4 regions of the Kitasatospora sp. MMS16-BH015 genome follow, and region 3 is predicted to be linked to each of the others. Evidence: riboswitches for the same ligand, from Rfam matches in the RefSeq annotation. Region 3 holds a riboswitch; each other region holds the start of a gene.
The links. A riboswitch is a leader RNA that binds a small molecule or an ion and turns the genes downstream of it on or off. The one in region 3 is predicted to bind cyclic di-AMP.
Positions count from the first base shown of each region.

Region 1: linked by a shared signal. The riboswitch ahead of CFP65_RS42180 (transglycosylase family protein) and the one ahead of CFP65_RS41410 (glycoside hydrolase family 16 protein) in region 3 are both predicted to bind cyclic di-AMP.
Region 2: linked by a shared signal. The riboswitch ahead of CFP65_RS21525 (M23 family metallopeptidase) and the one ahead of CFP65_RS41410 (glycoside hydrolase family 16 protein) in region 3 are both predicted to bind cyclic di-AMP.
Region 4: linked by a shared signal. The riboswitch ahead of CFP65_RS42225 (M23 family metallopeptidase) and the one ahead of CFP65_RS41410 (glycoside hydrolase family 16 protein) in region 3 are both predicted to bind cyclic di-AMP.

Region 1 is NZ_CP025394.1:5,416,383-5,423,514, reverse strand. Features, by position in the region: gene CFP65_RS23495 (DUF501 domain-containing protein) at 1-107, opposite strand, end outside; gene CFP65_RS23490 (septum formation initiator family protein) at 122-562, opposite strand; gene eno (phosphopyruvate hydratase) at 651-1,937, opposite strand; gene CFP65_RS42180 (transglycosylase family protein) at 2,094-2,936, opposite strand; cyclic di-AMP (ydaO/yuaA leader) riboswitch at 2,938-3,119, opposite strand; gene CFP65_RS23475 (cytochrome P450) at 3,309-4,580, opposite strand; gene CFP65_RS23470 (SDR family NAD(P)-dependent oxidoreductase) at 4,736-5,167, shown strand; gene CFP65_RS23465 (MazG family protein) at 5,122-6,132, opposite strand; gene CFP65_RS23460 (SurA N-terminal domain-containing protein) at 6,256-6,891, opposite strand.
Region 2 is NZ_CP025394.1:4,959,238-4,966,369, reverse strand. Features, by position in the region: gene CFP65_RS21550 (HAD domain-containing protein) at 11-529, shown strand; tRNA gene CFP65_RS21545 (tRNA-Met) at 592-665, shown strand; gene CFP65_RS21540 (sensor domain-containing protein) at 729-1,439, opposite strand; gene CFP65_RS21535 (GNAT family N-acetyltransferase) at 1,556-2,287, opposite strand; gene CFP65_RS21530 (hypothetical protein) at 2,339-3,262, shown strand; gene CFP65_RS21525 (M23 family metallopeptidase) at 3,389-4,207, opposite strand; cyclic di-AMP (ydaO/yuaA leader) riboswitch at 4,221-4,381, opposite strand; gene CFP65_RS21520 (YiaA/YiaB family inner membrane protein) at 4,609-4,899, shown strand; gene CFP65_RS21515 (4-oxalocrotonate tautomerase family protein) at 4,909-5,115, opposite strand; gene CFP65_RS21510 (alpha/beta fold hydrolase) at 5,251-6,102, shown strand; gene CFP65_RS21505 (TetR/AcrR family transcriptional regulator) at 6,102-6,698, shown strand; gene CFP65_RS21500 (hypothetical protein) at 6,864-7,070, shown strand.
Region 3 is NZ_CP025394.1:7,410,198-7,417,329, reverse strand. Features, by position in the region: gene CFP65_RS31750 (IclR family transcriptional regulator) at 1-25, shown strand, start outside; gene CFP65_RS31745 (hypothetical protein) at 41-352, opposite strand; gene CFP65_RS31740 (hypothetical protein) at 454-915, shown strand; gene CFP65_RS41410 (glycoside hydrolase family 16 protein) at 919-2,109, opposite strand; cyclic di-AMP (ydaO/yuaA leader) riboswitch at 2,112-2,255, opposite strand; gene CFP65_RS31730 (adenylate cyclase) at 2,504-2,833, shown strand; gene CFP65_RS31725 (VOC family protein) at 2,896-3,267, shown strand; gene CFP65_RS31720 (TetR/AcrR family transcriptional regulator) at 3,363-3,974, opposite strand; gene CFP65_RS31715 (SDR family NAD(P)-dependent oxidoreductase) at 4,096-4,902, shown strand; gene CFP65_RS31710 (hypothetical protein) at 4,955-5,608, shown strand; gene CFP65_RS31705 (GNAT family N-acetyltransferase) at 5,652-6,233, opposite strand; gene CFP65_RS31700 (esterase family protein) at 6,481-7,132, shown strand, end outside.
Region 4 is NZ_CP025394.1:7,182,098-7,189,229, forward strand. Features, by position in the region: gene CFP65_RS30610 (MFS transporter) at 1-1,038, shown strand, start outside; gene CFP65_RS30615 (aldo/keto reductase) at 1,071-1,895, shown strand; gene CFP65_RS42225 (M23 family metallopeptidase) at 1,971-2,873, opposite strand; cyclic di-AMP (ydaO/yuaA leader) riboswitch at 2,877-3,034, opposite strand; gene CFP65_RS30625 (EI24 domain-containing protein) at 3,333-4,145, shown strand; gene CFP65_RS30630 (cytochrome P450) at 4,189-5,442, shown strand; gene CFP65_RS30635 (ATP-binding protein) at 5,601-6,866, shown strand; gene CFP65_RS30640 (Prokaryotic metallothionein) at 6,889-7,132, opposite strand, start outside.

The DNA.
Region 1 (7,132 bases), 2.0 Mb from region 3:
CAGCGGTGGGCGACGCCGCGCAGGCCGCGCGGCACCCGGCCGAGCTGGGCGGCGATGGCCGCCACGTCCTGGTCGGCGACGTCGGGGGCGGTGTTCTCAGAGGTCATGGCGGGAGCTGTCTCTAGCGGGGGGCAGGGGCGGGGGTGGGGCGGGCCTGGGCGGCGTCGGCCTCGTCGACCGACTCCCAGACGCTGGTGTACCAGGGCTGGGCGGCGGCCTTGGCCTTCGCGGCCGGCGCGGCGCCGGACTTCGCGGCGGGGGTGGGGTCGACCGAGACGAAGGAGGTCTCGCCGGGCAGCGCGTAGTGCAGCCGCTCCCGGGCCTGGGTGCGCACGTACGCCGGGTCCTGCCAGCGGGCCCGCTCGCGGCTCAGCGCGTCGACCTGCTGCCGGGCCTGCTCGGCCTTGGCGCGCTGGGCGGCGATCTGGGACCGCTGCGCGATGAACTGCCGGGTCGGGTAGGCGAGGATCGCGACCAGGGAGCAGAGCACGAGCACCAGCACGGTCGCGCGGCTGGTGAAGCGCGGGCGCGCCACCAGACCCGGGATCCTCCACTTGGCCATCTCGTCGCCCCTCCTCCAGTCGCACCGGTGCCCCGGCCCCCACCCTACGGGGTGAGCGCCGGGGCACCGGTCAGGCGTGCTCGGGTGATCAGCCCTCGTAGCGGAAGCGCGGGAAGGCGCCGCGACCCGCGTACTCGGCGGCGTCGTCGAGGATCTCCTCGATGCGCAGCAGCTGGTTGTACTTGGCGACGCGCTCGGAGCGGGCCGGGGCGCCGGTCTTGATCTGGCCGCAGTTGGTGGCGACGGCGAGGTCGGCGATGGTGACGTCCTCGGTCTCGCCGGAGCGGTGCGACATCATGCAGCGGTAGCCGTTGCGCTGGGCCAGCTCGACGGCGTCCAGGGTCTCGGTCAGCGAACCGATCTGGTTGACCTTCACCAGCATCGAGTTGGCGGTGCCGCTCTCGATGCCGCGGGCCAGGCGGGCCGGGTTGGTGACGAACAGGTCGTCGCCGACCAGCTGGACCTTGTCGCCGAGGCGGTCGGTCATGGCCTTCCAGCCGTCCCAGTCCTCCTCGTTCAGCGGGTCCTCGATGGAGACCAGCGGGTAGTTGGCGACCAGGTCGGCGTAGTAGTCGATCAGCTCGCCGGCCGACAGGGCCTTGCCCTCGAACTGGTAGGCGCCGTCCTTGTGGAACTCGGAGGCGGCCACGTCCAGGGCCAGCGCGACGTCCTTGCCCGGGGTGTAACCGGCCTTCTTGATGGCCTCGGTGATGAGGTCGAGGGCCTCGCGGTTGGAGTCGAGGTTCGGCGCGAAGCCGCCCTCGTCGCCCAGGCCGGTGGAGAGGCCGCGCTCCTTCAGCACGCCCTTGAGCGTGTGGTAGACCTCGACGCCCCAGCGGACGGCCTCGGAGAAGGACTCCGCGCCGATCGGGGCGATCATGAACTCCTGGATGTCGACGTTGGAGTCGGCGTGCGACCCACCGTTGAGGATGTTCATCATCGGGACGGGCAGCACGTGCGCGTTGGGGCCGCCGAGGTAGCGGAACAGCGGCAGGTCACTGGCCTCGGAGGCGGCGTGCGCCACGGCGAGCGAGACGCCGAGGATCGCGTTGGCGCCGAGCGAGGACTTGTCCGGGGTGGCGTCCAGGTCGAGCATGGCCTGGTCGATCAGGCGCTGCTCGGTGGCGTCGTAGCCGACCAGCTCCGGGCCGATCTGCTCGATGACGGCCAGCACGGCCTTCTCGACACCCTTGCCGAAGTAGCGGTTCTTGTCGCCGTCGCGCAGCTCCAGGGCCTCGAAGGCTCCGGTGGAGGCGCCGGACGGGACGGCGGCACGGCCGGTGCTGCCGTCGTCGAGGCCGACCTCGACCTCGACCGTGGGGTTGCCGCGGGAGTCGAGGATCTCGCGGGCGACGACGACATCAATGGACGGCACGAGGCATCTCCTATGGGGACGATGGCGGAGTCCTTACGCCCAGAGCCTAACCGCACCCGGGCCCGCAGCCCCGCTGACCTTGGTCCTGTCTCACCGTGTGGCCGCCTACTCGCCAGTAGTTCACCTGGCGGGGAGGCGGCCACGGGGCAGCTCGGATCAGCCGAGGTTGAGCACCTGACCCGGCATGATCAGGTTCGGGTCGGCGCCCACGGTGGACTTGTTGGCGCCGTAGAGCGTCTGCCAACCACCGTTGACCTGGTGGCTCTGGGCGATGCCGGACAGGGTGTCACCGGCCTGGACGGTGTAGCCGCGGCTCGGCGAGGCCGGCTTGGCGGGGGTCTCGGCCGGAGCCTTGGCCGCCTGCTGCTGCTTCAGCTGCTGGGCGGGGGCGGTGAACTGCCGGTAGACGTCCTGGTGGCTGGTCCAGTACCAGCCGCCGTCCTTCTGGTACCAGTACTTGCCGCTGGACGCGTCGTACCCGGCCTTGCCCGGGAAGCCCGGGGTGGCCTCGGTCTGCTCGGCCGACTTGGCGGGCTTCGCCGGGGCGGGCTTGGCGGACTTGGTGGAGCTGCCGGAGGCGGACGAGCCGCCGCCGGAGGTGTCCACGTCGGCGGCCGAACCGCCCTTGCTGAGACCGGCCTTGACGGAGCAGACCGGCCAGGCGCCCGGGCCCTGGGAGGCGAGCACCTTCTCGGCCACCGCGATCTGCTGGCCCTTGCTGGCCTGGTTGGCCTGATTGGCGTACTGACCGCCGCCGTAGGCCTTCCAGGTGCTGGAGGTGAACTGGAGGCCACCGTAGAAGCCGTTGCCGGTGTTGATGCCCCAGTCACCGCCGCTCTCGCACTCGGCGACCTTGTCCCAGGTCGAGACCGAGGCGGCGTGGGCGCCGGTGGCGGCCAGCAGCGGCAGGGCCAGGCCGACGCTCGCGACGCCCGCCACGGCGATGGCCTTCTCCGCCTGGGTGCGACGGCGGTGACGACCGGTACCGGAAAGCAGCATGAAGTTCCCTCTCCGCACGCCTACGAAGTGAGCTGTCGGGTTCGGACCGGGAGGTGGCCCGGCCGCTGGGCCTGACGCTCCTTGGCGGAACGTTTCGGCTGACGCGGCTTCACCCCAAGCCGTGGAGGACGGCAACAAACCTGGTTCCTCCGCCCCTGCCCGGGGTCAAGTCGGGTGCCCGGCGGCGCGACGGGCAGGATTCGGCGTCCCGCGCCCCGGGGTCCGCAGCTGCGAACACCAGGGAGGGTAAGCAGAGCGAACGTCAGATCACAAGCTCATATCGCCGACATCACACCGGAATTACGGCCAGTCATGGATTGCCTACAAACCGTGGGGTTATGTCCGGATTGATGCGTGTTCGGACCGCCCGGATCAGCCTCCGGACGACACACCGCGAGTGGCCTCCGGGGTGAAGGAGACCGGAAGTTCACGCAGGCCACGCATGATGAGCCCGCCGCGCCAGCGCAACTCCTGGGGCTCGGCGGCCAACTGGAGGTCCGGCAGTCTCGTCAGCAGTGAACGCAACGCCCACTGCCCCTCCAGCCGGGCCAGCGGAGCGCCGATGCAGTAGTGGATGCCCTGGCCGAAACCGAGGTGCGGATTGTCGGCCCGGGCCAGGTCGAGCACGTCCGGCCGGTCGAACTTGGCCGGATCCCGGTCGGCCGCCGCGAGCACCACCAGCACCGGGTCGCCCACCGGGATGTCCACCCCGCCGATGGTCAGCGGAGTGGTCGCGAACCGCCAGGTGGCCAACTCCACCGGCCCGTCGTAGCGCAGCAGTTCCTCCACCGCCGTGGCCAGCAGCGCCGTCTCGCCGCGCTCCAGCGAGGCCTGCAGCAGCTTGCGCTGCTCGGGGTGGCGCAGCAGCGCGTAGGTGCCGTTGCCGATCAGGTTGATGGTGGTCTCGAAGCCGGCGAAGAGCAGGATGAAGGCCATCGCGGCGGCCTCGTTCTCCGTCAGGTGCTCGCCGTGGTCACTGGCCCGGATCAGGCCGGAGATCAGGTCGTCCCCGAGGTCGTTGCGCTTGCGGTGGATCAGCTCCAGCAGGTACGCCCGGATCTTCTTCACGGCCCGGCCGACGCCACCGCGCTGCCCGCCGTGGTGGCGGATCATCATGCCCGCCCAGTCCCGCAGGTCGTCCTGGTCCTCCTCCGGCACGCCCAGCAGGTCGCAGATCGCGTAGATCGGCAGCGGGAAGGCCAGCTCGTGGATCAGGTCGGCCGAGCCGCGCTCGGCGAAGCCGTCGATCAGCCGGTCGGTCAGCTGGCGCACCCTCGGCTCGAAGGCCGCCACCCCGCGCGGGGTGAACGCCTTCGAGACGAGTCGGCGCAGCCGGGTGTGGTCCGGCGGGTCGATGTTCAGCAGGTGGGTCATCAGGTCGGCCTGCCGCTCGCCCGGGATGCCGACCCGGCCGGTGCGGTGCGCCTGCTCGCTGTGGTGCGCCGGGTTCTTCGAGAGCCGGGCGTCGGCGAGCGCCTGCTTGGCGTCCGCGTACCGGGTGACCAGCCACGCTTCCACCCCGCTGGGCAGCGTGGTGCGGTGCACGGGGGCGTGCTCGCGCAGCCAGGCGTAGGCGGGGTAGGGGTCGGCGGCGAACTCCCAGGTGAAGAGTGCGGGCTGGCTGGTTTCGGGCGTGTCCGGCATGTCACGAAGGTATCCGGTCCCGGGAGGCGTGAGCCTGGTCACCTGGCGGGTATTCCCTGTTGCGGGGGGTCGCGGCGTGCCTACGATCCTCCGATAGCTCTTCGGTCGGCAGTGCGGTGTCCGGCCGGAGCGAGTCGCTCAAGGAGGAGCAGACCATGCGAGTAGCCGGGGCCGTGGTGGTGATCGCCGTACTCAGCGGCGGTTCGGGGGCTGATCTCGCGCGCCGGTTCGCCGCCGCGGGCGCCAAGGGCATGCTCGTGGCCGACCAGCACCCGGGGGTGGCCGAGGACCTGGCCACCGAGCTCGACCGGCCGGGCTGCCCGGTGGTCGGCGTGTGCAGCGACGTCCACCAGCCCAGTGACATCGCCGCACTGGTGGCCACCGCCGCCAAGCACCTCGGCCCGATCGACCTCTTCTGCGTCACCGGTCCGGGCGGCGAGCGGATCGTCTCCCTCGAGGAGCTGCCCCGCCACCTCGACCCGCTGGCCGAGCTCCTCGCCCTGGTCGGCGAGGCGATCGGCGAGATCGTGCCCCCGCAGCGTCACTCCTCCGGCAGCCCCTCGGCCGCCCGGACCGCCCTGCGGTAGCCGCGTGCTGCGCCCCGCAGCGCGGCGTCCACGTCCACCCCGGCGTCGTGCGCCCGCTGCGCGACGGCCAGCAGCAGCGCGCCGGCCGTCTGGGCCGTCAGCTCGGCGGGCAGCTCGTACGGCGCGTCCGGCACCCCGGTGAAGCCCGCCCGGCGCACCCGGGAGACCAGCTTGGCCGCGTACGCCAGCGCGGGCAGCCCGGCGGGCACCCCGTCGAGCACCGACTCCCGCTGCTTCTCGGCCTGCTTGAGCTCCTCCCAGTTCGCCTCGACCTCGGCCGTGCCGGTGGCGTCCACGTCGCCGAAGACGTGCGGGTGGCGGTACATCAGCTTCTCCACGATGTCCCCGGCCACGTCGTCCACCGAGAACGGGTCCTCCGGGTGCTCCTCCGCGATCCGGGCGTGGAAGAAGACCTGCAGCAGCACGTCGCCCAGCTCCTCGCGGAGCGTGGCGCGGTCGCCCTCCTCGATCGCCTCGACCAGCTCGAAGGCCTCCTCGACCAGGTACTTCACCAGGCTCTCGTGGGTCTGCTCGGCGTCCCAGGGGCAGCCGCCGGGCGAGCGCAGCCGGTCCATCACCGAGGCCAGGTCGAGCAGCCGGGCCCCCGGCAGGTCGTAGGACCCCGGCAGCACCTCGATCTCCGGCACCGAGCCGGCCTGCTCCACCGCGATCCGCGCCAGCGCGTCGGTCAGCCCGGGGTCGCCGTCGGGGCTGCCCAGCCAGACCACGTGCCCCGGGGTCTCGCCCTCGGCTCCGGTCAGCAGGCGGGCCAGCGCGGGGGCGCTCGTGCGGTCGACCAGCTCCACCTCGACCCCGGCCTGGCGCACGGCCGCGAGCTGCGGGTGCGCCGGGTCGGCGGCGAGCACCCGGGCGGCCCCGCGCAGCGCCTCCCAGGCGGGCCAGGAGAGCAGGCCGGGGGCGACCCGGTGGGTGGTGGTCAGCAGGATCAGCTTCGGAGTCTCCACGCCCCCGAACCTAGCGGATCAAGCCGAACACCGAGCTTCGACCGAGCGAAGCAGCGGACGGCCGCGGTCGGGCGGCCGTCAGACGGCGGCCGGCCGGGCCGGGTGGCTGCGGTCGGGCGGCCGTCAGGCGGCGGCAGCGGTCTGCGGGAGCCAGGCGTCGGCGGCGTCGACCAGGGAGATCTGCTTGACGTCCCACTGGCCGTAGCGCGGGTTGACCTGCACCTTGAGCTCGGCGCCGGCGGTGGTGAGGGCGGTGCGGACGGCGGCGTCGCCCTCCGGGGTGCGGGCGTCCTTGCCCTCGGCGCCGGCGATCTTCTGGATGCCGAGCTGCTGGCGGTAGAAGCCGTCGATACCGGCGGCCGGGACGGCCTGCTTGAGCAGCAGCTCCCGGCCGAGCGCGTCGGAGCCGCCCAGCAGCTTGCTGTCGGCGTCCCGGGCATCGGCGATCTCGCCCGGGGTGACGGTGAGTTGACGGTCGGCCAGGGCCTGGGCCACCACCTTGTCGAGCACCAGCTCGGCCACCATCCGCCGGGTCAGCCCGGTCGGCTCCGTCCGGGCGCCGCCCTGCTGGGCCGCCACGGCCGTCCGCAGTTCGGCCACCCGCGACTCCACGGTGGCGATGCTGATCCGCTCACCGCCCACCACGGCCGCCGCCCCCTGGTGGGCCGGGCCGGTGCCACAGGCCGACAGCGCGGCGGTGGCGAGCAGCACACCGCCTGCGGCGGCGAGACGGCGGCGGACGGAGCTGATGCGGATCACGTGGGGCCTCCCGGGCGCTGGTGTCCGATGGTGCGCCGGTCGGTGGTGACCGTGGTGCACCTGATCTGAACAGACTCTAGGGAGCCGGGGGCCGCCTTGCCCAGACCTTGACCCGAACGGCTCAAAGCCGAACGCCTGTACGCGAGTTCGCCCGACCCCCGCCAGGGGGCACCCGGGGCGCAGTCGGCCGGGCCGGGGTGCGCGCCCCAAGCTGGCGGGTCGCCGTCCCGGGGCACTACGG
Region 2 (7,132 bases), 2.5 Mb from region 3:
CCGTGCCGGAGTGACCGGAGCCTTCGACCCGCTGCTGTTCCTCGATGTCGACGGGGTGCTCATCCCGTTCGGTGGGGCCGCGTCGTCCTACCCGGCCTTCCCGCCGGAGCCTGGCCCGGATGCCCTCGGGGTGAACCCGCTGCTGACCCGGATCGACCCCGGGCAGGGGGCCCGGCTGGCGGAGCTGCACGGTGAGCTGGTCTGGGCGACGACCTGGCTGGGCGAGGCGAACGAGTGGGTGGCGCCTCGACTGGGGCTGCCGCCGGCCGAGGTGCTGGACTGGCCGGAGCCCTCCGAGTCGGAGGAGCTGGACGAACGGCGGGGGCTGCACTGGAAGACCCGGGCGATCGTGGCCCGGGCGGCCGGGCGGCCGTTCGTCTGGGTGGACGACGAGATCGGTGCGGCGGACCGGGCCTGGGTGGCGGCGCACCACGAGGGGCCGGCCCTGCTGTACCGGGTGGACCCCCGGATCGGGCTGGTGGCGGCGGACTACCCGGCCCTCGACGAGTGGCTGCGGCGACCGCGCTGAGCGGGCCCTCGGGAAATGGATTTCGCGATGTGGGGGGTTGTCGCATAGGGTGATCTCACCGACGCGGGGTGGAGCAGCTCGGTAGCTCGCTGGGCTCATAACCCAGAGGTCGCAGGTTCAAATCCTGTCCCCGCTACTCAGTAGCACCGAAAGGCCCGGCAGATTCTTCTGCCGGGCCTTTCGGCTTCTCCGGGAGGCCCTAGAGGGCGCCGAGGAGGAGGCGGACGGCCAGGCGGTGGACGCTGGTCAGGGCGCGGAGCAGGAGCGGGGAGAGGAAGACCATGAGCAGGCCGAGGGCGGAGAAGCCGGCTATCTGCCAGGGGGAGCTCAGGTAGTAGCGGTGGACGCCGGTCTCGTTGCTGAAGTCGAAGAGCTGGAGGCCGGGCCAGGGGGTGAAGCGGGCGATCGCCCAGTGGTAGGCCGGGTAGAGGGCGGCGGCCCAGCCGACCGAGAGGAAGACCACCGAGGTGACGAAGGAGAAGACCGCCCAGGGGAAGACCACCAGCTGGTAGGTGACGGCGCGCCAACCGGGGCCGTCGGCCAGGCGGGCGGTGACGGCGCCCCAGAAGCCGGGGCGGCGGGGCCGGACCGGGGCCGGGGCGGGGACCTCCATGTCGAGCAGGGTGCGGGCGCGCAGGCGCTCGACCGCGCCGAAGCCGCGGGCGCTCGCCAGCAGCAGGCCGAGCACCGGGAGGCCCAGCACGGTGACCAGCAGGCCCGCGCCGACCGAGAGCAGGGTGACCGCCGCGACGAAGGCCGCCGTCGCTATCGGGAAGGCGGTGAGCAGGTAGCCCAGCTCCCGGTACGTCGCCCCCGCGAACGGGGCGTGCAGGAAGGACGGGGCGGGCTTCCGCCGGTAGGGGTACGCGCTGGTGTCGTAGAGCGTCGTACTCGGCTGCATGGTGCTCATCCTGGGCCCCCTGGGCTGCTGGCTCGTGTCCTCGTCCTCGCTACGACCACCACGATGCCGCGCCGACCCCCCTCGGCACATTGCAGCCCACTACCGAATCCGGGGTGGGGTTCTCCCTACCCCCGAGCGGGTGGCTGCTCCCCGGTGCGCCAGGCACCGGCCTGCCACTCGTCCTCCAGCAGGGAGTACTGGAACGCGTCGTGCCAGCGGCCGCCGAGGTGGAGGTCGTGCCGGATCCGGCCCTCCAGCTGGAAGCCGGCCCGGGTGAGGACGCGGGAGGAGGCGGTGTTGTCCGGGTCGACCCGGGCCCAGAGGCGGTGCAGGCCGAGCGGGCCGAAGGCGAAGTCGCAGGCCAGGGCGGTGATCTCGCCGGCGTAGCCGCGCCCCCAGGTGTCGCGGCGCAGCGCGTAGCCGAGGAAGGCGGCCCGGTCGCCCTCCAGACCGAGGGCGAGGTTGCCGATCGGTACCGCGTACTCGGGCTCGCCCTCGGCCAGCAGGGTGACGGCGAGGCGGTAGACCGTGCGGGGTTCGGCCTCGGCCTCGTCCAGGTAGAGGGAGATCTGGTCGGCGCAGGTCTCGCGGTCGCGCGGCTCGAAGGGGAGGTAGCGGGCCGTCTCCGGATCGCCGAAGACGGCGTGCAGGGCGTCCACGTCCTCGGGCGTGTGGTGGAACTCGCGGATCGCCAACCGGGGCCCGGTGAGCCGCACCGGCGTGAGCGGGACGGCCGGAGCGGCCGGAGCGGGCTCAGGAAGCGGAGCGGGCTCAAGGAGCGGACCGGGCTCAGGGAGCGGAGCGGGCTCGGCCGGGGCGGGGTGCGGGGGCTGCGCCGGGGTGGGTTCGGGCTGCATGGCTCCCGACGATACCGCCGAGTGGTGGGCCCAGCGGCTACCGTACCGAGGGTGAACGTCGAAGACCTCCAGCTCACCCCGCACCCCCGCACCGCCGATCTACTGGCCTGGGCCGCCGAAGCCGGCCTGCCGCCCGTACCGGAGGAGGCCGTCCGGACGGTGCTGACCCTGCTGGAGTTCGGTGATGCCCAGCTGCACGACGGCTTCCCCGAGCTGACCTCGCCGGTGGTGGAGCAGCTGCTGTACGAGCGGATGTACCTGTACGTGCAGCCGGCCGAGCAGCCGGAGGCGTACGGGGCGGCGGTGCGGCTGCTGATCGACCACCAGCGGGCGGCCCGGCGGCTCAACGCGAAGCGGTGGGAGCGGCTGCACGAGGAGGCCGAATGGCAGGGCGAGCTGCTCTGCGGGCTGCTGCGGCAGCCGCACCTGGTGACCTGGCCCCGGCTCTACACCCTGCTGCTGCGGGCGGACGGGGTGGACACCGCCGATCCGGCCGCCGTGCGGGCCTGGCTGGACGCCTTCCGGGAGCTGCCCGAGACGGAGCGGCTGGCCGCGTTCGGGGCGCTGGAGGAGGGCGGCGGGCCGGACGGGCTCGGTGTGCTGGACTGGGTCGGCGGGGACGGCGGCTGGGGGCCGACCCGGGTGATCTCGGTGGGCATGGCCACCGACGGCGCGCGGGCGCTGCTGGAGCAGTGGCTGATGCGGCGCAGCTACCGCAACCTGGCCGGGCTGAACGCGCTCGGCCTGCCGATGCCGGACGAACTGTCCGGGGACTACGCCGAGTTCGAGGCGGCGGTGGTGCGGGAGGCGCTGCGGCTGTGCGGCGAGTGGACGGTGCCGGGGCTGCCCGAGCTGCTGCTGGAGTACCCCGAACTGGCCCCCGAGCCGGGCCCGGAGGAGATCGACGCGTACCTGGCCGCGCAGGAGGCGGCGGAGCAGGAGCAGGAGCAGGAGCAGGAGCAGGAGACGGAGTAGTCGGAGGGGGCGAGCGGTGAGCCGGGTGGGGCGTCAAGGAGTGCACGCCCCTTCGGATGCCCTCGCAGTTCCCCGAGCCCCTGGGGTCGGGCTCGGGGTCGGGCCCCTGGGGTCGGGCCCCTGGAGTCAGGGCTGGAGGCCGCGGGCGTGGAGCCAGGGCAGCGGGTCGATCGGGGCACCGGCGGCCGGACGGACCTCCAGGTGGAGGTGGGGGCCGGTGACATTGCCGGTGGCGCCGACCCGGCCGAGCTGGGTGCCCGGGGTGACGGGGCCGGCGGTGGTGGTGATGGCGGAGAGGTGGCAGTACCAGAGCTCGGTGCCGTCGGGGAGGGTCAGGACGACCCGGTAGCCGTAGGCGCCGGCCCAGCCCGCCGAGGTGACGGTGCCCGCGGCGACGGCCACGGCCGGGGTGCCGGTCGGGGCGGCGAAGTCGAGGCCGGTGTGCAGGTGCGACCAGTAGGAACCGGCCTGACCGTAGTGGGCGGTGAGGGTGTAGCCGGCGACCGGGAGGGTCACGGCGGTGCGCTCGGTCTCGGCCCGGGCCTCGGCCTGCTGGGCGGCCCGCTTGGCCTCGGCCTCCTGGGCGGCAACCACCCGGGCGGTCTCCTCCGCGGCGGTGCGCTGGCCGTCGGCCTGCTGCTGGATCCGGGCGGCGAGGGCCAGGCCCGGGTCGGCCGAGAGGGTGAGCTCGGTGGAGTCCTCGGTGGCCGCGTCGGGGGTGGTCACCGGGGCGGCGGGGAGCGGCGCGGCGGCGGCCGGGCCGGCCGCGGCGAAACCGGTGGCGCCGAGCGAGGCGGCCATCGCGGTGACGCCGAGCAGCGGGCCGCCGGTACGGGCCTGGCGGGGCATCCGATGCCTGGCCACCTCGTCTCCGAGGGGCGGCAGCACGGTGGGGCCGTCCAGCAGCTGGGTGGCCGGGCCTGCGGGGGAGTGCGTCGACGCCAAGGGAGGCGCGCTCCTTTCCTTCCTTCGCGCCTACCGGGTTAGCTGACGGGTTCGGAGCAGGAAGGTCTCCTACGGCCGGGCGGGGGCCCGGCTGATTCACCCCAGTGGAACGTGGTTCCCCGGCTCCCGGGCCCACCGGTGAGGGCGGGCCCATGGATTAGGCGACGGCGCACGGTGCCGTTTCGGGTACGGCGTTGCCGACCGCGCTGCGTTATCAAACGTTAATCCGAGTGGCCCCTGATTCCAAGCCGCTCGGCATCTCGGTCCAGACCTGTGGACGATGTCAGGTCCGATCCGGGTGCATACGTGGTGATTTGAGACGGTCGACCGGCAACTCCCGGGCGCTGCGGTTGAGTACGCGTACTCATGTGCCGAGTACGGGAGTTGGCGACCCTGGAGTCATGAACACACCAGTGCCCGGCCGGACCACCAACGCCTACTACATCCAGGCGATCCTCTCCTTCGGGCTCGCCTCGGCGGCCCTGGCGATCGGGATCGCCTACCTGCCCGTCAGCGCCTGGGTGCGGGGCTTCCTCGCCGTCGGCCTGCTCTACGAGATCACCTCGGCCTTCACGCTGGCCAAGGTGATCCGCGACCGCCAGGAGGACGGCGCGATCGTCACCCGGGTCGACCAGGCCAGGCTCGACAAGCTGCTCGCCGAGCACGACCCGTTCCGGGTGGACGCCCCGTGAGCACCGCCCCTACTGCTGCGCCTCCGCGGCCCGCTTGGCCGCGTAGGTGACACCGCCCGAGGACCAGTGGGTGGCCGGGATCTCCTCGATGGCCACCCAGATGTTCTCCGGCGAGACCCCGGTGATCCGGGCGTAGGCGGCGGTGAGTTCGCGGGTGATCTCCGCGTTCTGCTCGTCGGTCCGGCCGGAGAGCTGCTTGACGTTGATGAACGGCATCGGGTGGCCCCTCTGGTGCAGATGGTTCAGGTGGTGCGGGTGCGCCGACCGTATCCCAGTCGCTTGACGGCTAAGGCTATTAGCCTTAGCTTTATGGCTACAGGGAACAACGCACCGATCCCGAGGGGGAGCACCATGAACGCCACCGCCACCACCGCCACCCGGTACCTGGAGCTGCCCGGCGGGCGGATCGCCTTCGACGACGAGGGCACCGGCAGCGCCGTCCTGCTGCTGCCGGGCATGCTCGACTCCCGGCACGCCTACCGGCACCTGCGGCCGCTGCTGCTGGCCGCCGGGCACCGGGTGGTCGCCATGGACCTGCGCGGGTTCGGCGAGTCCTCGATCGAGTGGGCGGACTACTCCCCCGCCGCGATCGCCGAGGACGCGCTCGCCCTGCTGAGCCACCTCGGGATCGAGCGGGCCACCCTGGTCGGCAGCTCCTACACCGCCGCCTCGGTGGTCAAGGCCGCCGGGCTGGCGCCCGAGCGGGTGGCCGGCATCGCGCTGATCGACGGCTTCATCGAGAACCTGTCGCCGAACGCCCTCCAGCGCGGGATGGTCAAGGCGCTCGGCCACGCGGTGCTCCGCTTCCCGAGCCTCTGGGGCCTCTACCTGCGCAAGACCGCCTTCGGCCAGGCCAAGCCCGCCGACCTGGACGCCTACGCGGCCGGCCTGGTGGCCAGCCTGCGCACCCCCGGCCGGGCCACCGCCACCCGGGGCTACGTGTTCGGCGACTCCGCGCCGGTCGGCTGGAGCGCGGCCGTCGAGTGCCCGGCCCTGGTGGTCATGGGCGAGCAGGACCCCGACTTCCCCTCCCCCGCCGCCGTCGCCCAGCGGCAGGCCGAGGCGCTGAACGCCCGCCAGGTGCTGATCCCCGGTGCCGGCCACTACCCGATGGCCGAGGACCCGCAGGCCACCGCCGCCGCGCTGCTGCCCTTCCTGGCCGAGGTGGCCGCCGCCGAGGCCGCAGCCGTGAAGGCCGCCTGATGCCGCGCGCCGGACTCACCCCGCAGGCCGTGGTCGACCACGCGATCGACCTGGTCGACGTCCAGGGCGCCGAGGCCCTGACCCTGGCCGCCGTGGCCGCCAAGGCCGGGGTCGCCACCCCTTCGCTGTACAAGCACGTACCGGGCGGCCTGCCCGAGCTGCGCCGCCTGGTCGCCGTCCGGGTCACCACCGAACTGGCCACCGCCCTCGGCGAGGCCGTGCTCGGCCGCAGCCGGGACGTGGCGGTGGCCGCCCTGCTCGACGCCTACCTCGACTACGCCGAGCGCCACCCGTACCGGTACGGCGCGCTGCCGCAGGCCCCGCAGGACGACGCCGAGCTCCGCGAGGCCGCCGCCCGGCTGGTCGGCGTGATCATCGCGGTGCTGCGCGGCTACGGCCTGGCCGGCGAGGAGGCGGTGCACGCCGCCCGGACGGTCCGCTCGGTGGCGCACGGCTTCGCGGCCCTGACGGCCGGTGGGGCCTTCCAGCTGGCGGCGGACCTCGCGGTGACCCGGGAGCGGCTGACCCGGGTGCTGACGGAGGGTCTGCGGAGCTGGCCACCGGCCGAAGCCCCAGCCCCGGCCGAGGCGCACTGAGGATCCGTTCGCGGGGGAACTGATGGTGATTCGGCCGGTATGGACTGGTACGGATTCGCGCGGTTTCCTTTACCAATTCGTCGCCGGACACCCGGGAGACTGTGCGGAGCCTGGGTAGCCATATGGTTCGGGGCAAGAGCGGATCACTCCAAGGATGTGGGCACCATGACGCAGACCGCGCAGACCACCACGGCCCTCGTCCCCGGCCAGCGCACGGCCTCGCCGGTGCCCGCGGCACTCGTCCCGGCGGCCGGTGGCGACGGGGTGGGCAGCGCGGTGCGGCGGGCGGTCGAGATAGCCCGTTCGGTCTGGCGGCTGCGGCCGGTGGCGGCCGCTCCCGTGCAGGCGTACGGGGAGTGCGACGGCCAGTAGGGCCGGTGCCGGCACTGGCGCCGGTGCCTCGCTTCCGCAGGGCGCGGGGTGATTCGGGATAG
Region 3 (7,132 bases):
ACTCGGTCAGGTCCTGGCCCCCTGAGGCCGGGCCGGGCGGCTACGAGATCATCAGGGCGCCGGTCTGGGTGGCCGTCACCTGGTAGACGGACAGCTGCGGCTCCGCGCCCACGTCCCGGAAGAGCTTGGGCGCGGCGGCCAGCTTCGGGTTCGCCCGAACGGCCTCCAGCGCCGCCTTGTCCCGCCAGAGGCTCTGGATCCGCCACGCCCCGTCCGCGCCGCGCAGCAGCTCGGTGCGGACCAGGCCGTCCGGCAGCGGGCCCGCGATCAGCTCCCGGTAGGAGGTGACCAGTTCGGCCTCGCGGTCGTTCGGCACCACCGCGCTGACCTCGCTCAACACCTGTCCGCCCATGTCGCCCACCTCCACCGGTCCACGGAAAAAACCGGACACGAACCAGCCTACGCCGCTACACTGGGTAGTCGATCGGGTGCTGGAAGTGAAAGGTGAACGGCATGGTCCGTCTGGCGATGGCGGCAGCGGCGGCGCTGGCCCTGGCGGCGCTCGGCGCCGGCCCTGCGGGGGCGCAGGCGCTGCCCTCGAACTCCGACCTCCAAGTGGTCAGGATCGATCCTGATGCGGTGGCCCCCGGCGGGCAGACGGTGGTGCACGCCTTCGTCGCCAACGACGGGCCGGCCACCACGGCCTCCCCGTTCACGCTGGAGGTGGAGGTGCCGGCCGGGTTCACCCTGCTGCCCCCGACCTTCCCGGCCGGCTGCACCACCACCCCGCTCCTGGTGAGCTGCACCTTCGGGCCAGGCCTCGCCCAGGGCCGCACCGCCACCGCCCTCGTCCCGGTGGAGGCGGGTGCGAGCGTGCCCCCGGGCACGGTGACCCAAGGGCACGTCCGGGTGATCAGCGCGGACGACCGGCACCCCGGCAACAACACCACGCCGTTCACCCTGCGGGTGAGCTGACGGTCAGCGGTAGACCCGCACGTAGTCGGCGGCCATGGTCAGCGGCGCCGAGCCGGACGGGCCGGGGTGGTACTCCCCGGCCCCGACGGAGAGGTTGAGGTTGAGGTAGGCCGACCAGTCGGCGCCCACCCCGGTCTGGTCCGAGAAGACCTTGACCCCGTTGACGTACCAGTCCACCGAGTTGGCGCCGTAGTAGGTGCCGACGGTGACCCACTGGTCCTTGGCGATGGCGCTGGCGTCGGTGTAGTACTTCTGGCCGGACTTCACGTGGTTGGTGAGCTCCAGCAGGTTCGGGTTGTCGGGGTGGTACTCGAAGGAGTCGATCTCCCCGTTGCCGTTCTTCCAGGTCCAGAGCGCGGGCCAGGCGCCGAGGCCGTCGGAGAGCTTGACCCGGGTCTCGGCGTAGTCGCCGGTCTTCACCTGGAAGCCCTCGGTCGAGCCCTCGGTGGTGAGGAAGCCGGTGTCCCAGGCCTGCCTGCCGTTCTCCAGGGTGTGGCTGGAGGGGGTGGCGGTGAAGGTGGCCACGCCGCCGGCCACGCTCACGTTGTTCGGCGCCAGCCAGTCGAGCTTGTTGTCGTCCGGGTTGTGGTTGCCGTAGCGGTAGGCGCTGGTCTTGTCGCCGACCCAGCGCGAGCCCCAGCCGATCGGGCCGTTGAACTCGTCCGACCAGGTCAGCTGCTTGCCCGGGACGGGCGAGCCGGTGGACGGCGTGGGGGTCGGGCTGGGGGTGGGCGTGGGCGCGGGAGCCGGGGTGGGCGTCGGGGTGGGCGTGGGGGTCGGGGCCACGGTGGCGCCCGACACGGTGAGGGTGCGGGCGGGCAGGTTGTGCCAGCCGCCGGACAGGTCCTGCCAGAAGCCGAACTCGGTGTAGCTGCCGGCCGGGAGGGCGCGGGCGCCGGTGGTGATCGAGACTCCGCCGGGGCAGATCCGCACGTTCGAGGCGGAGCCGGGGAAGTCCAGGTTCTGGCCGGCGGCGTCGCGGACGCCGACGCCGAGGGTCTTGGCGGTGAAGCAGGAGGTGGAGTGCACCGTCAGCGAGGCGGTGCCGGCCCGGCCCGCCGTCAGCGCGGTCGGGGTCAGCCGGTCCGGGGAGACGCCGACGGCGGCCTGGGCCTGGCCGGCCAGCGGGACGGCCACGAGGGCGGCGGTGCCGGCCACGGCGGCCAAGCGGGCAGGGGTGATGGATATGCGCATGGTGGTCAGCCCTGTGAACGCCTGCGAGGTGAGCTGTCGGGTTCGGGCACACGGGTAGCCCGGCCGCGTGTGGGAGCGGCTTCACCCCTAGCCGGCCCGGCGGCGCCCGCTGGCAGCGGGGCAGGGGGATACGGCGACTTACCTGGTTCCCCCGCTCCCGCCCGCTCTTCTCTGTGCTCGGGTACCGGCCGTCGGGTGGGTGGGATTCGGCGTCCCGGCGGCAGGGTCCGCTGGAGGCGGACGACCTGTGAAAGGTACGCAGCTCGTCGGAGCCCGGCCAAGGAGTTCGATGGCGAAGCGACGCACCTCACACCGCCGGTTCGGATAAGTTGGTGGCCTGCGTCCGACCACACCGGCGCAGGCCGCCACCGCCCGAGACGGAGACACCCCGCAGATGACCGCGCCCCTGCCCGGCTTCGCCGGACACACCTACCTGTTCCAGGTCGACAACGGCGCGGCCTTCCGCAACGCCTACTCCGCCGACGGCACCCGGCTCCGCTGGGAGGGCCTCGGCGAGTCGGCCGGCCAGTGGGAGGACGTGGCGCTGCACGTGGCCCAGGTCGGCCCCGAGCTGTACTTCGTCAGCTGGACGGAGGCGGGCGGCATCACGGTGAGCCACCTGATGGACCTGAACGAGATGACGGTGCGCGCGTTCTGGACGTACGAGGGCGAGGGCGGCCGGGTCGGCGAGCTGCACACCGGCAAGCTGGAGCAGCTGGCCTGACGGGCCGTCGGGCCCGGAGCGGCCCTGGTGCGGTGATCACCGGTTCGGGCAGAGTGCTGCCCATGATCGGAGAACTGCACGTCGTCACCGTCGACTGCCCCGACCCGGCCGCGCTGGCCGGGTTCTACCGCGAGCTGCTCGGGCTGGCCCCGACCGTGGACACCGGCCAGTACGTGGTGCTGGCCGACCCGGCGGGCCGGGCCGTGCTCGCGCTCCAGCAGGTGCCCGAGTACCACCCGCCGCGCTGGCCGGAGGCGGCCCACCCGGCCCAGCTGCACCTGGATGTCCTGGTGCCCGACCTGGACGTGGCCGAGCCGAAGGTGCTCGCCCTGGGTGCCACCCTGCTGGACGGCTCGGACAAGCCGGTCGGCTACCGGGTCTACGCCGACCCGGTCGGCCACCCGTTCTGCCTGGTCACACCCGAGAGCCTCTGAACCCCCGCACGCCTGAGCGCCGCCCTTCGACCTGCCGTCGATGGGCGGCGCTTCTTCGTTGACCGGGGTCAAGACTGCGGGTTCGTGCCCCGGGGTCAGGGCTTCAGGCCGGCGGTGAGTTCGCGCAGGCAGCGGGCCGCGAGGGCGGCGGCCTCGGCGGCCGGGGCCTCGGAGGCGGCCCAGGTCTCCAGGGCGACGCGCATGGCGGTGTTGGCGGCGGCCGCCGCGAGGCGGGCCTCCAGCGGGTCGGCGCCGGTGCGCGGGGCGAGCACCGGGATCAGGGCCAGCTCGGAGGCGTGGTGGACGCGGTGCCAGACGGCCAGCAGATCGGGGGCGTCCGCCATCACCCGGAGCAGCCCGCGCACCCAGTCCAGCGCCTCGGCCGGGCGGCCGGGGGCCGGGGTGAGAGCCCGCCCGGCGGCCTGCTCCAGCGCCTCGGTGAGGCCAGACTCGGCCGGGGCGGCGGCGAGTTCCTCGATCCAGTCCCGCACGCCCGCCGAGAGCAGCGGGGCGACGGCGTCCTCCTTGGTGCGGAAGTACCGGTAGAAGGTGCGCAGCGAGATCCCGGCCGCCCGGGCGATGTCCTCGGCGGTGGTCGCCTCGGGGCCGTGTTCGGCGAAGAGCATCGCGGCCGCGAGCGCGATCTCCTGCTGGGTGGCGGCCTTGCGGCGCTCGGTCAGGGAGGGGCGCTGGGTGGTCTCTGGCACGACTGCAGTCTAACCGTCAGATCGACGCCCGGTGCAGAAGTGGCACGACGTGTCATTCAGGCGTACGGTGCAGGAGCGGCAGCAATCCGCCCCAGCCGCACAGAACCTGCAGGAGAGCACCATGAACCGCTTCGAGGGCCGCCGCGTACTGATCACCGGCGCGGGCTCGGGCATCGGCCAGGCCACCGTGCGCCGGATCCTCGCCGAGGGCGGCCGGGTGGTCGGCGTGGACGTGGCCGAGGCCGGGCTGACCGCGACGGCGAAGCTGGCGGCCGAGGACGGCACCGCCGAGCGGCTGACCACCGCCGTGCTGGACATCGCTGAGGAGGCCGCCGTGGTCGCCGGGGTGGCCGAGGCCGTGCGGGTGCTCGGCGGGCTGGACGCGGTGGTCAACGCCGCCGGCATCCTGCGCTCCGCGCACACCGAGCGGACCACCCTGGAGTTCTGGAACCGGGTGCTGACGGTCAACCTGACCGGCACCTTCCTGGTCACCCGCGAGGCGCTGCCCGCGCTGCTCGCGTCGGGCCGCGGCGTGGTGGTCAACTTCAGCTCCACCTCGGCCACCTTCGCCCACCCGTACATGGCGGCCTACGCGGCCAGCAAGGGCGGCATCCAGTCCTTCACCCACGCGATCGCGCTGGAGTACGCCGCGCAGGGCCTGCGTGCGGTCTCGGTCGCCCCCGGCTCGATCAGCAGCGGCATGACGGACGCCTCCGGCGCCAGCGGCCAGAACCGCGGCCCGGGCATCCCCGAGGACGCCGACATGTCCCTCTTCGCCAAGCTCAGCCCGGCCCTCAAGCCGGCCGACAGCGCCTACGGCTTCGCCGGCCCGGAGGCCGTGGCGGGCGTGGTGGCGATGCTGGCCTCCGAGGACGGCGCCTTCGTCACCGGCACCGAGATCCGGATCGACGGCGGCACCCACGCCTGAGCGGCTACGGAGCCGCCCGGTACGCTGGCCGCCGATCGACGGGGGGCGGCGGATGACCGGGAAGAACGCGAAGCGGAAGAGCGGGGCGCGGGACCGGACCAAGACCGGCCCGACGCCCCGGCGGGGCGGCAAGCCGCCCCGGGTGCCCGGGCGGCTCGGGCCGCTGACCTTCCTGCTGGCGCTGCTCTTCGGGGGCGTGCTGGTGATCGGCGCCTGGCAGTGGACCCCCGGCAACCTCGACCACCTGGCCGCCACGGCCGGCTGGTCCGGTGCCGAGGGCACCCTGCGGGTGACCGACTGCCAGCCGCACAAGAGCCCCAAGGGCGCGGTGAGTTACACCTGCTCGGGCCCGGTGGAGCCGGCCTCGGCGGCGCCGGGGGCGGTCCGCGGGGTGGTCTGGATCGGCGGCGAGCGCGACGACCTGCGCGGGCGCACGGTGGCGGTGGACTGCCCGGCCGCCGGGGACGACTGCGTGCGCACCGGCAGCCACGCGCTGGTCGGCGCGGTGGCCCTGGTCTACGTGATGATCGGCCTCTACGCCGTGGGCGTGGGCGCCCCGCTCGGGGCCGCCTACCACCGCTGGCCCGGGGCCTTCGGCTGGTTCGCCCGCCGCCGGGTCGGCCTGCGCAAGGCGGCGGGCTGGACGGCCGCCGGGGTCGGCGCGGCGATGGTGGCCCTGCTGATCCTGGCCGCCGCCCTGGGCTGACCACGCTGCCGGGCCGGCCCTGCGGCGTCCGCCCGCCCGGTCCTCACCCGGCGGACTCGGCGGCCACGGCGACCTTGGCAGCCTCGCCGGCCCACTCCGAGCGCAACAGCCCGAACAGCACCCGGTCCTGCCACTCCCCCGCCACCAGCGCGTCCGAGCGGCGGCGGCCCTCCTCCCGGAAGCCGAGCCGGCGGAAGGTCCGCTGGGCCCGCTCGTTGCCGGCCCAGGTGTCGAGTTCGAGCCGGTGCAGGCCCATGGTGGTGAAGAGGTGGCCGACCAGGAGTCCGAGCGCCTCCGTGCCGTGGCCCCGGCCCCAGTGCGGGCGGTCGCCGATGGTGATGCCCAGGGTGGCCCGGGTGACCAGCGGGTCGATGTCCCGGTAGTCGACGAGGCCGATCGGCTGCCCGGTGGCCGTGCTCTCGACCGTCAGCACCCCGGCCTGGTGCGGGACCAGACGGAGCTTGGCCGCGAAGGCGATCTCCAACGCCTCCCGGGTGACCGGCCCGAAGAACGGGTCGCCACCGGTGGCCCAGTGCACCACCTCGGGGTCGTTGCGCCAGGCCAGGTGCTGTTCGAGGTCCTCGGGACGCAGGGCGCGCAGCCGGACCAGGGTGCCGTTGATCATGAGCTTGAGGATACGGACGCTCGTCAACCGCGTTTCCCGGCACCGAACGGGCCGCCCGCACCCGCCGTCGGGGCTTCACCGAACCGGTGCATACTTAGCCCCCGGTGGGAGCCGCCGGGCACGTGCTGGGAGCCGGGGTGCAACCGGAACGGCCGTGCGGAGCGTACCTACCGGGTGAACGGCCCGGGGTGTCCCGCCGGTCGGTGGTGCGGGCCCGGGGCCCGGTGGACGTACGGGAGCTGTGGGCATGGGGCTGACCAGTCACAAGGTGCTCGCCCTGGCGGTGCTGGTGGCCGCTGCGGTGATGGTGGGGACGGTCTGGGTCTGGCCCAGGCTGGCCGGGCGCACCTGGAGGGCCGTGCTCGGCCGGATCGGCACCCTGCTCGGCACCCAGCTGGCGGTGATCTGCGCGCTCGGCCTGGTGGCCAACAACTACTTCACCTTCTACAGCAGTTGGGACGACCTGCTGGGCACCGGCGACCAGGGCCAGGTCAGCGTCCAGTCCAAGGCGGTGGGCGGCCGGCCGGCCGTCGGCGCGGACGCCCCGGGAGCGGCGGCCAAGGGCGCCGCCGTGCAGGAGCTAGGGCGCGAGCCGGTGCAGGGCGGCGGGGCGCTGGGGCGTGACCCGAAGCAGGCCGGCGAGATCCGGGTGGTACGGATCGGCGGCCCGAGCACCGGGCTGAGCACCGACGGGTACGTCTACCTGCCGCCGCAGTACTTCCAGCCGGAGTACGCGGGCCGCAAGTTCCCGGCCGCGATCGTGATGACCGGCTTCCCCGGGGACGCCAAGAACCTGCTCACCCGGCTCAACTACCCCGGCGCCTCGCTGCAGTTGATGCAGTCCGGCAAGATGCAGCCGACCGTGCTGGTGCTGATGCGGCCCTCCCCGGCGATGCCCG
Region 4 (7,132 bases), 230 kb from region 3:
ATGACGGTGCTCGGCACCAGGATCAGCCGCAAGACGGTGCTGATGCTGCTGATGGGGCTGTTCACCGTCGGCAACCTGCTGTCGGCGCTCGCGCCGAGCTTCGGGCTGATGCTGGGCGGCCGGATCGTGGCCTCGCTCGCGCACGGCGCGTTCTTCGGGATCGGGTCGGTGGTGGCGGCCGAGCTGGTCGCCCCGGACAAGAAGGCCGGCGCCATCGCCACCATGTTCACCGGGCTGACGGTGGCCAACATCGTCGGTGTGCCGCTCGGCACCTTCATCGGGCAGGCCGTGGGCTGGCGGGCCACCTTCACGGTGGTCGCCGCGCTCGGGCTGGTCGGCCTGCTCGGGATCGCCAAGCTGGTGCCCGAGCTGCCCCGGCCCGAGGGCGCCCACCTGCGCCGCGAGCTGACCGCCTTCCGCAACCCGCAGGTGCTGCTCGCGATGGCGATGACCGTGCTCGGCTTCGGCGGGGTGTTCGCCGCCATCACGTACATCGCCCCGATGATGACCAACGTCGCCGGCTACTCCGAGGGCGCCGTCACCTGGCTGCTGGTGCTGTTCGGGGTCGGCATGTTCCTCGGCAACCTGCTCGGCGGCCGGTACGCCGACCGCAGGTTGATGCCGATGCTGTACGTGAGCCTCGGCGGGCTGGCCCTGGTGCTCGGGCTGTTCACCGTCACCGCGCACAGCAAGGTGGCGGCCGCCGTCACCATCCTGCTGGTCGGGGCGCTCGGCTTCGCCACCGTGCCGCCGCTGCAGAAGCGGGTGCTCGACCAGGCGCACGGCGCGCCCACGCTGGCCTCGGCCGTCAACATCGGCGCCTTCAACCTCGGCAACGCGCTGGCCGCCTGGCTCGGCGGCCTGGTGATCACCGCCGGCCTCGGCTACACCGCACCGAACTGGGTCGGCGCCGCGCTGGCCGCCGCCGCCCTGCTGCTGGCCTTCTGGTCCGCCGCCCTGGAGCGCCGCGCCCCGGCCACGACAACCACCGTCCCGGGCGCCACCCCGGCCGCCGCGCCCAGCCCCGTCCTCCACTGAACCCACCCCCGCACCAAGGCAAGGAACCGATCATGACCACCGTCCCCACCGTGCAGCTCAACAACGGCGTCCGGATCCCCCAGCTCGGCTTCGGCGTCTTCCAGGTCCCCGACGAGGAGACCACCACCGCCGTGAAGACCGCCCTGGCGACCGGCTACCGCAGCATCGACACCGCCGCGATCTACGGCAACGAGGCCGGGGTCGGCCGGGCGCTGGCCGAGTCCGGGGTGGCGCGCGAGGAGCTCTTCCTGACCACGAAGGTCTGGAACGCCGACCAGGGGTACGAGGCGACGCTGCGCGCCTTCGACACCAGCCTGGCCAGGCTCGGCCTCGAGTACGTCGACCTCTACCTGATCCACTGGCCCACCCCGGCCCGCGACCTCTACTTGGACACCTGGCGGGCGCTGGAGCGGCTGGCCGCCGACGGGCGGATCCGGGCGGCGGGCGTCTCCAACTTCCAGCCCGCGCACCTGGAGCGGCTGCTCGACGCGAGCGAGCTGGTGCCGGCCGTCAACCAGATCGAGCTCCACCCGGGGCTCCAGCAGGCCGAGCTGCGCGCCTTCCACGCCGAGCACGGCATCGCCACCGAGGCCTGGAGCCCGCTGGCCCAGGGCGCGGTGCTGGACGACCCGGCGATCACCGCGATCGCGGCCCGCACCGGCAAGTCCCCGGCCCAGGTGGTGCTGCGCTGGCACCTCCAGCTCGGCACCATCGTGATCCCGAAGTCGGTCACCCCGGCCCGGATCGCGCAGAACCTGGACGTGTTCGACTTCGAGCTGACCCCCGAGGAGCTGGCCGCCGTGGCCGCCACCGACCGCGGCCTGCGCACCGGCCCGGACCCGGACCGGTTCAACTGAGGCTGCTCGGACGACAGCGGCGCGCGGCGCCCCCCGGACTCGGGGGGCGCCGCGCGCCGCTGGGTGGGACGAAGGTCAGACGTTGACCGAGTGGGCCCGCAGGTAGGCGACCGGGTCGATGTCGGAGCCGTAGTTCGGGGTGGTGCGGATCTCGAAGTGCAGGTGCGGGCCGGTCACGTTGCCGGTGGCGCCGGAGAGGCCGAGCTGCTGGCCGGCCGTGACGGACTGGCCGGCGTGCACCTGGAGCTTGGAGAGGTGGGCGTACTGGGCGTACTTGCCGTCGGCCAGGCGGATGACCACCTGGTTGCCGTAGGCGCCACCCCAGCCGGCCGTCACCACGGTGCCGTCGCCGACGGCCCGCAGGCTGGTGCCGACGGAGGCCGCGAAGTCCACGCCGGTGTGGTGGCCGCTGGCCCACAGGTGACCGGGCACGCCCCAGTTCTCGACGATGCTCGGTTCGGCCAGCGGGGCGTAGAAGTCCGGCGCGGCGGGCGCGGGCGCAGTGACCGGAGCCGGAGCCGGAGCTGCGGCGGGGGCCGGAGCAGCGGCCGGGGCGGGGGCCGGCGCGGCGGCGGGGGCCACGGCGGGGGTGGCGGCCGGGGCCTGGTGGGTGGCGACCGGGGTGGCGGCGTCCAGGCCGAGGCGCTGGGCGACGTCGGCGAGGCCGGCCTGGGCGGCGGGCTTGCCGGTGTGGACCGGGTGCCAGTCGCCGTCCACCAGGTGGTGCGCGGTGGGGTCGGCGGCCTTGGCCGGGTCGGTGAGCGTCTTCGTGGCGGCGGCGGGCGCGGTGTGCGCGACGTGCTGGGCGTCCACGCTGCTGGTGAACGAGTGGTGGCCGGAGCCCGAGTCGGCGAGGGCCGAGGCGGTGGTGACACCGACCAGGGGGAGCGCGAAGGTCGCGGCCAGCGTGGTGGCGATGGCGACCTTGTTCAGCTGCGGGCGGGTGTGACGGCGTGCGTGCTTGCCCCGTGCGGACATGGGTGTTCCTCTCCGACGCCGACGAGGTGAGCTGTCGGGTTCGGGCTGGAGATGCCCGGCCGCGGAATGCGGCTTCACCCCAAGCCGCCCGGACGTGTCCGGACGGCGTACTGACCTGGGTCCCCCGCTCCTGCCGTTACAGAGCTCGGTAGTGCCCACGGGTGCCGGCAGGACTAGGCGTTGCACCCGGTGGACCCGCTCGGTCAGTGGCCGGGCGGTCCGATGAAGCAAAACCCACGAACCGGACAAAAGCAAAGGTGACGGTTGGATAACTGCCGGAATTGGTGACCGAAAGCGCTCGTCGAATCACCATCCGTGCACGAAACATAAGCAAGAGGTGAAGGTGGGAGGGCCCAAAGTGAGATTCGTGGCGGAATGCGACGGTGGAATCGCGGTGGGTGGTCGAAACCGGGCCGGGCGGTGAGCCTGCTCACGGCGGGCGGCCCGTAGGCTGCCGGTATGCGAGATCTTGCGGTGGGGATGAGGCTCCTTTTCCAGGGCCAGAAGTGGGTGGCCCGGCACGGGCGGTGGTGGGGATTCGGGATGATCCCGGCGCTGATCACGATGGTCGGGTACCTGGTGGCGATGGCCGCCCTGGTGGTCGAATCGGGCGGGTTGGTGCGCTGGATGACGCCGTTCGCCGACGGGTGGGGCTCGCCCTGGCAGGGGGTGCTGCGCGGGGTGGTGACGGCCGCGCTGATCGGTGGCGGGGCGCTGCTCGCGGCGGTCACCTTCACCGCCGTGACGCTGCTGGTCGGGCAGCCGTTCTACGAGTCGCTGGCCGCGAAGGTGGACGAGACCGAGGGCGGCGCCCCGGCGGCGCCGGAGCTGTCGCTCTGGCGGGAGCTGGTGATCGCCACCAGGGACAGCCTGGCGGTGCTGCTGCGGGCCGGCGGGTTCGGGGTGCTGCTGTTCGCCTGCGGGTTCGTCCCGGTGGTCGGGCAGACGGTGGTGCCGGTGATCGGGGTGGGGGTCTCGGGCTTCTTCCTGACCGTGGAGCTGACGGCCGTGGCGCTCCAGCGGCGCGGGGTGCCGCAGCCCGAGCGGCTGCGGATGCTGCGCGGGCGGCTCGGACTGGCGCTCGGTTTCGGTGCGCCGCTGGTGCTGCTCTTCCTGGTGCCGATGGTCACCGTGCTGCTGATGCCCGGCGCGGTGGCCGGGGCGACGCTGCTGGCCCGCGAGCTGGTGCCCGTGGAGAACGGCGCGGACGGCGAGGAATCGGACGAGAACGACGATATGACGAGCGCAGAAATGCATTCGAACGCACAGTAAAGGAAATTTGACATTCCGTCAGGCGGTACGCGATACAGGGTCGATGACCGCCACGGGTGTCCCCGCGCAGCACGCTCACTCCGTTCACGGGCCGGGGCCGAACCCCGCCCAGCCGGAGTTCTGGCAGCTCCCGGCCGAGGCCAGGGCCGCAGCCTTCGCCCGGCTGCGGGAGCTCGACCACCCCGTCCGCTGCACCGACCCCCGGACGGGCAAGGGCTTCCACGCGCTGGTCCGGCACGCCGACGTGGTGCGGGCCAGCCGCAACCCCGCGCTCTTCCTCAGCGGCCCCGGCGTCACCACCCCCGAACCGCCGCGCTGGGTGCGGATGGTGTTCGGCGACTCGATGGTCAACCTGGACGACCCGCACCACGCCGGGCTGCGCCGGATCGTGGCCCGGGCCTTCACCCCGCGCCTGATAGCCCGGGCCGAGGCCGACATCCGGCGGACGGCCGCCCAGCTCGTGGACGAGGTGGTCGCGCAGCGGCCCACCGACTTCGTCGCTGCCGTCGCCGCCCAGCTGCCGTACCGGGTGATCTGCGACCTGATGGGCGTGCCCGAGGCACCGCGCCGGGCCATCCTGGCCGAGATCGACCGGGCCACCGCCCCCACCGGGGTGCGGCGCACCCGGCTGCGGGTGCCGGGGCGCGGGCTGGCCGCGCTGGCCCGGCTGTACCTCACCATCGCCGCGATCGGCCGCGAACGCCGCCGCCGGCCCACCGAGGACCTGATCTCCGCCCTGGTCACCGCCGACGTGGAGGGGCACCGGCTCGGCGCCCGCGAGCTCGGCGCCTTCTTCTCCCTGCTGCTGGTCGCCGGGGTCGAGACCACCCGCAACGCGCTCGCCCACGGCCTGCACCTGCTCACCGTCCACCCCGAGCAGCGCGCGCTGCTCACCGCCGACCTGGGCGGGCGGCTCCCCGGCGCGGTGGAGGAGATCGTCCGGTACGCCACCCCGATCGTCCAGTTCCGCCGCACCGTGGCGGCCGACTGCGAGTTCGGGGGCGCGCAGCTGCGCCGGGGCGAGAAGGTGGTGCTCTTCTTCGGCTCGGCCAACCGGGACGCGGCCGTCTTCGCCGACCCGGACCGGTTCGACCTCACCCGCTCGCCCAACCCGCACCTGGGCTTCGGCGGGGGCGGCCCGCACTTCTGCCTCGGTGCCCACCTGGCCCGGCAGGAGATGCGGGCGGTGCTCGGCGAGCTGTACACCCGGCTGCCGGAGCTGCGGTCCACCGGGGAGCCCGAGCTGGTCGCCTCCAGCTTCGACCACCGGGTGCGGAGCCTGCCGTTCACCTTCTGAGAGCGACCGGGAGGCACCGTTCACCTGCCGAGACGGGCCGGGAGACAAGGGTCGGGAGGGCGGAAAGGGCGGCCCGCTTTGTCCGTTCCGGCGCGGGCCGGGCGGGGCGCGCGGGCCCTAGCGTGCCGGACACACCCCGACCCGTCCCGGAGGCTCCCGTGCACTGGCTCATCCACGACTACCGCGAGGACGACCTCGCGGCCGTCGTCCACCTGATCGACACCACGGCCGGCCTCGGGCAGGAGTCGGTGTTCTCGCTCGCCGAGTGCCTCTCGGCGCTCACCTCCCGCCAGCCCGCCGTGGTGGCCGTCAGCCAGGGCGAGCCGATCGGCGCGGCGCTCGCCCACCTGGCGGGCGACCGGGCCTGGGTGATGCGGATCGCGATCGCCCCGGCCTGGCGCGGCCGGGGCCTGGCCAGTGCGCTGCTGCGCGAGCTGGAGCGGCGGCTGCTGGGACAGAAGGTGCGGCGGATCGCCTACGTGCTGCCGGAGGAGGAGCTGCTCGGCGAGGGGCTGCGCAACGCCGGGTACACCCGGCGCCCGGCCGTGGCCTACTTCGAGAAGACCGAGCCGAACGGACCGGGCGACGGCCTGCTCGACGAGCTCGGCGGGCGGCTGCTGCCCGGCGACCTCTGGGAGAAGGTGGCCGGGATGACGGCGGAGAAGAGCCTGATCGAGCGCCGGGTGGTCCGGCCGCTGGCCGAGCCCGAGCGGGCCGCCCGGCACGGGGTGCTGCCGCCCCGCGCGGTCGCGCTGTTCGGGCCGCCCGGCACCGGCAAGACCACCTTCGCCCGGGCGGTGGCCTCCCGGCTCGGCTGGCCCTTCGTCGAGCTGCTGCCCTCCCGGCTGGCCGACGAGGGCAATCTGGCGGCGGCGCTGCGCACCGCCTTCGCCCGGATCGCCGAGCTGGAGCGGGTGCTGGTCTTCATCGACGAGGTGGAGGAGATCGCGCCGGTGCGCGGCGCCGGGGCGCCCGGCGGCATGCACGGGGTCACCAACGAGCTGCTCAAGCTCATCCCCGGCTTCCGGGAGGGGGAGGAGCGGCTGCTGGTCTGCGCCACCAACGCGATCGGCTCGCTCGACCCGGCCTTCCTGCGGCCCGGCCGGTTCGACTACCTGATCCCGATCGGCACCCCGGACGCGGCGGCCCGCACCGCGATCTGGTCCCGCTACGCCGCCGCCCGCCCCGAGGTCGACCTCGCGGTGCTGGTCGCCGCCAGCGAGTGGTTCACCCCCGCCGACATCGAGCACGCCGCCCGGGCGGCGGCCCAGACCGCCTTCGAGCGCGACCCGGGCCGGGGCGAGGCGGAGCCCGGGGCCACCACCGAGGACTACCTGACCGCCATCGCTGCCTGCCGACCGACCGTCACCCCCGAGCTGCTGGCCGCCTTCGAGACGGACATCGCCGCCCACGCCCGGGTCTGAGCCCCCGGCGGGCCGGGCCGGGTCAGCCCTGGGCGACTCCGGGGTGGGTGCCCACGGCGTCGCGGATCTGCTCGCCCAGGCCGCCGTCGCGGCGGGCGCAGTTGGCGCAGCAGAAGAACTTGCCGGAGACCTCGACCCCGTGGCCGACGATCCGCACCTGGCAGTACTCGCAGCGGGGCGCGAGCTTCTCCATCGCGCACTCGAAGCTGTCGAAGGTGTAGGTGTCGCCGCTGACCGTCTTGATCTCGAAGGCCAACCAGTAGTCG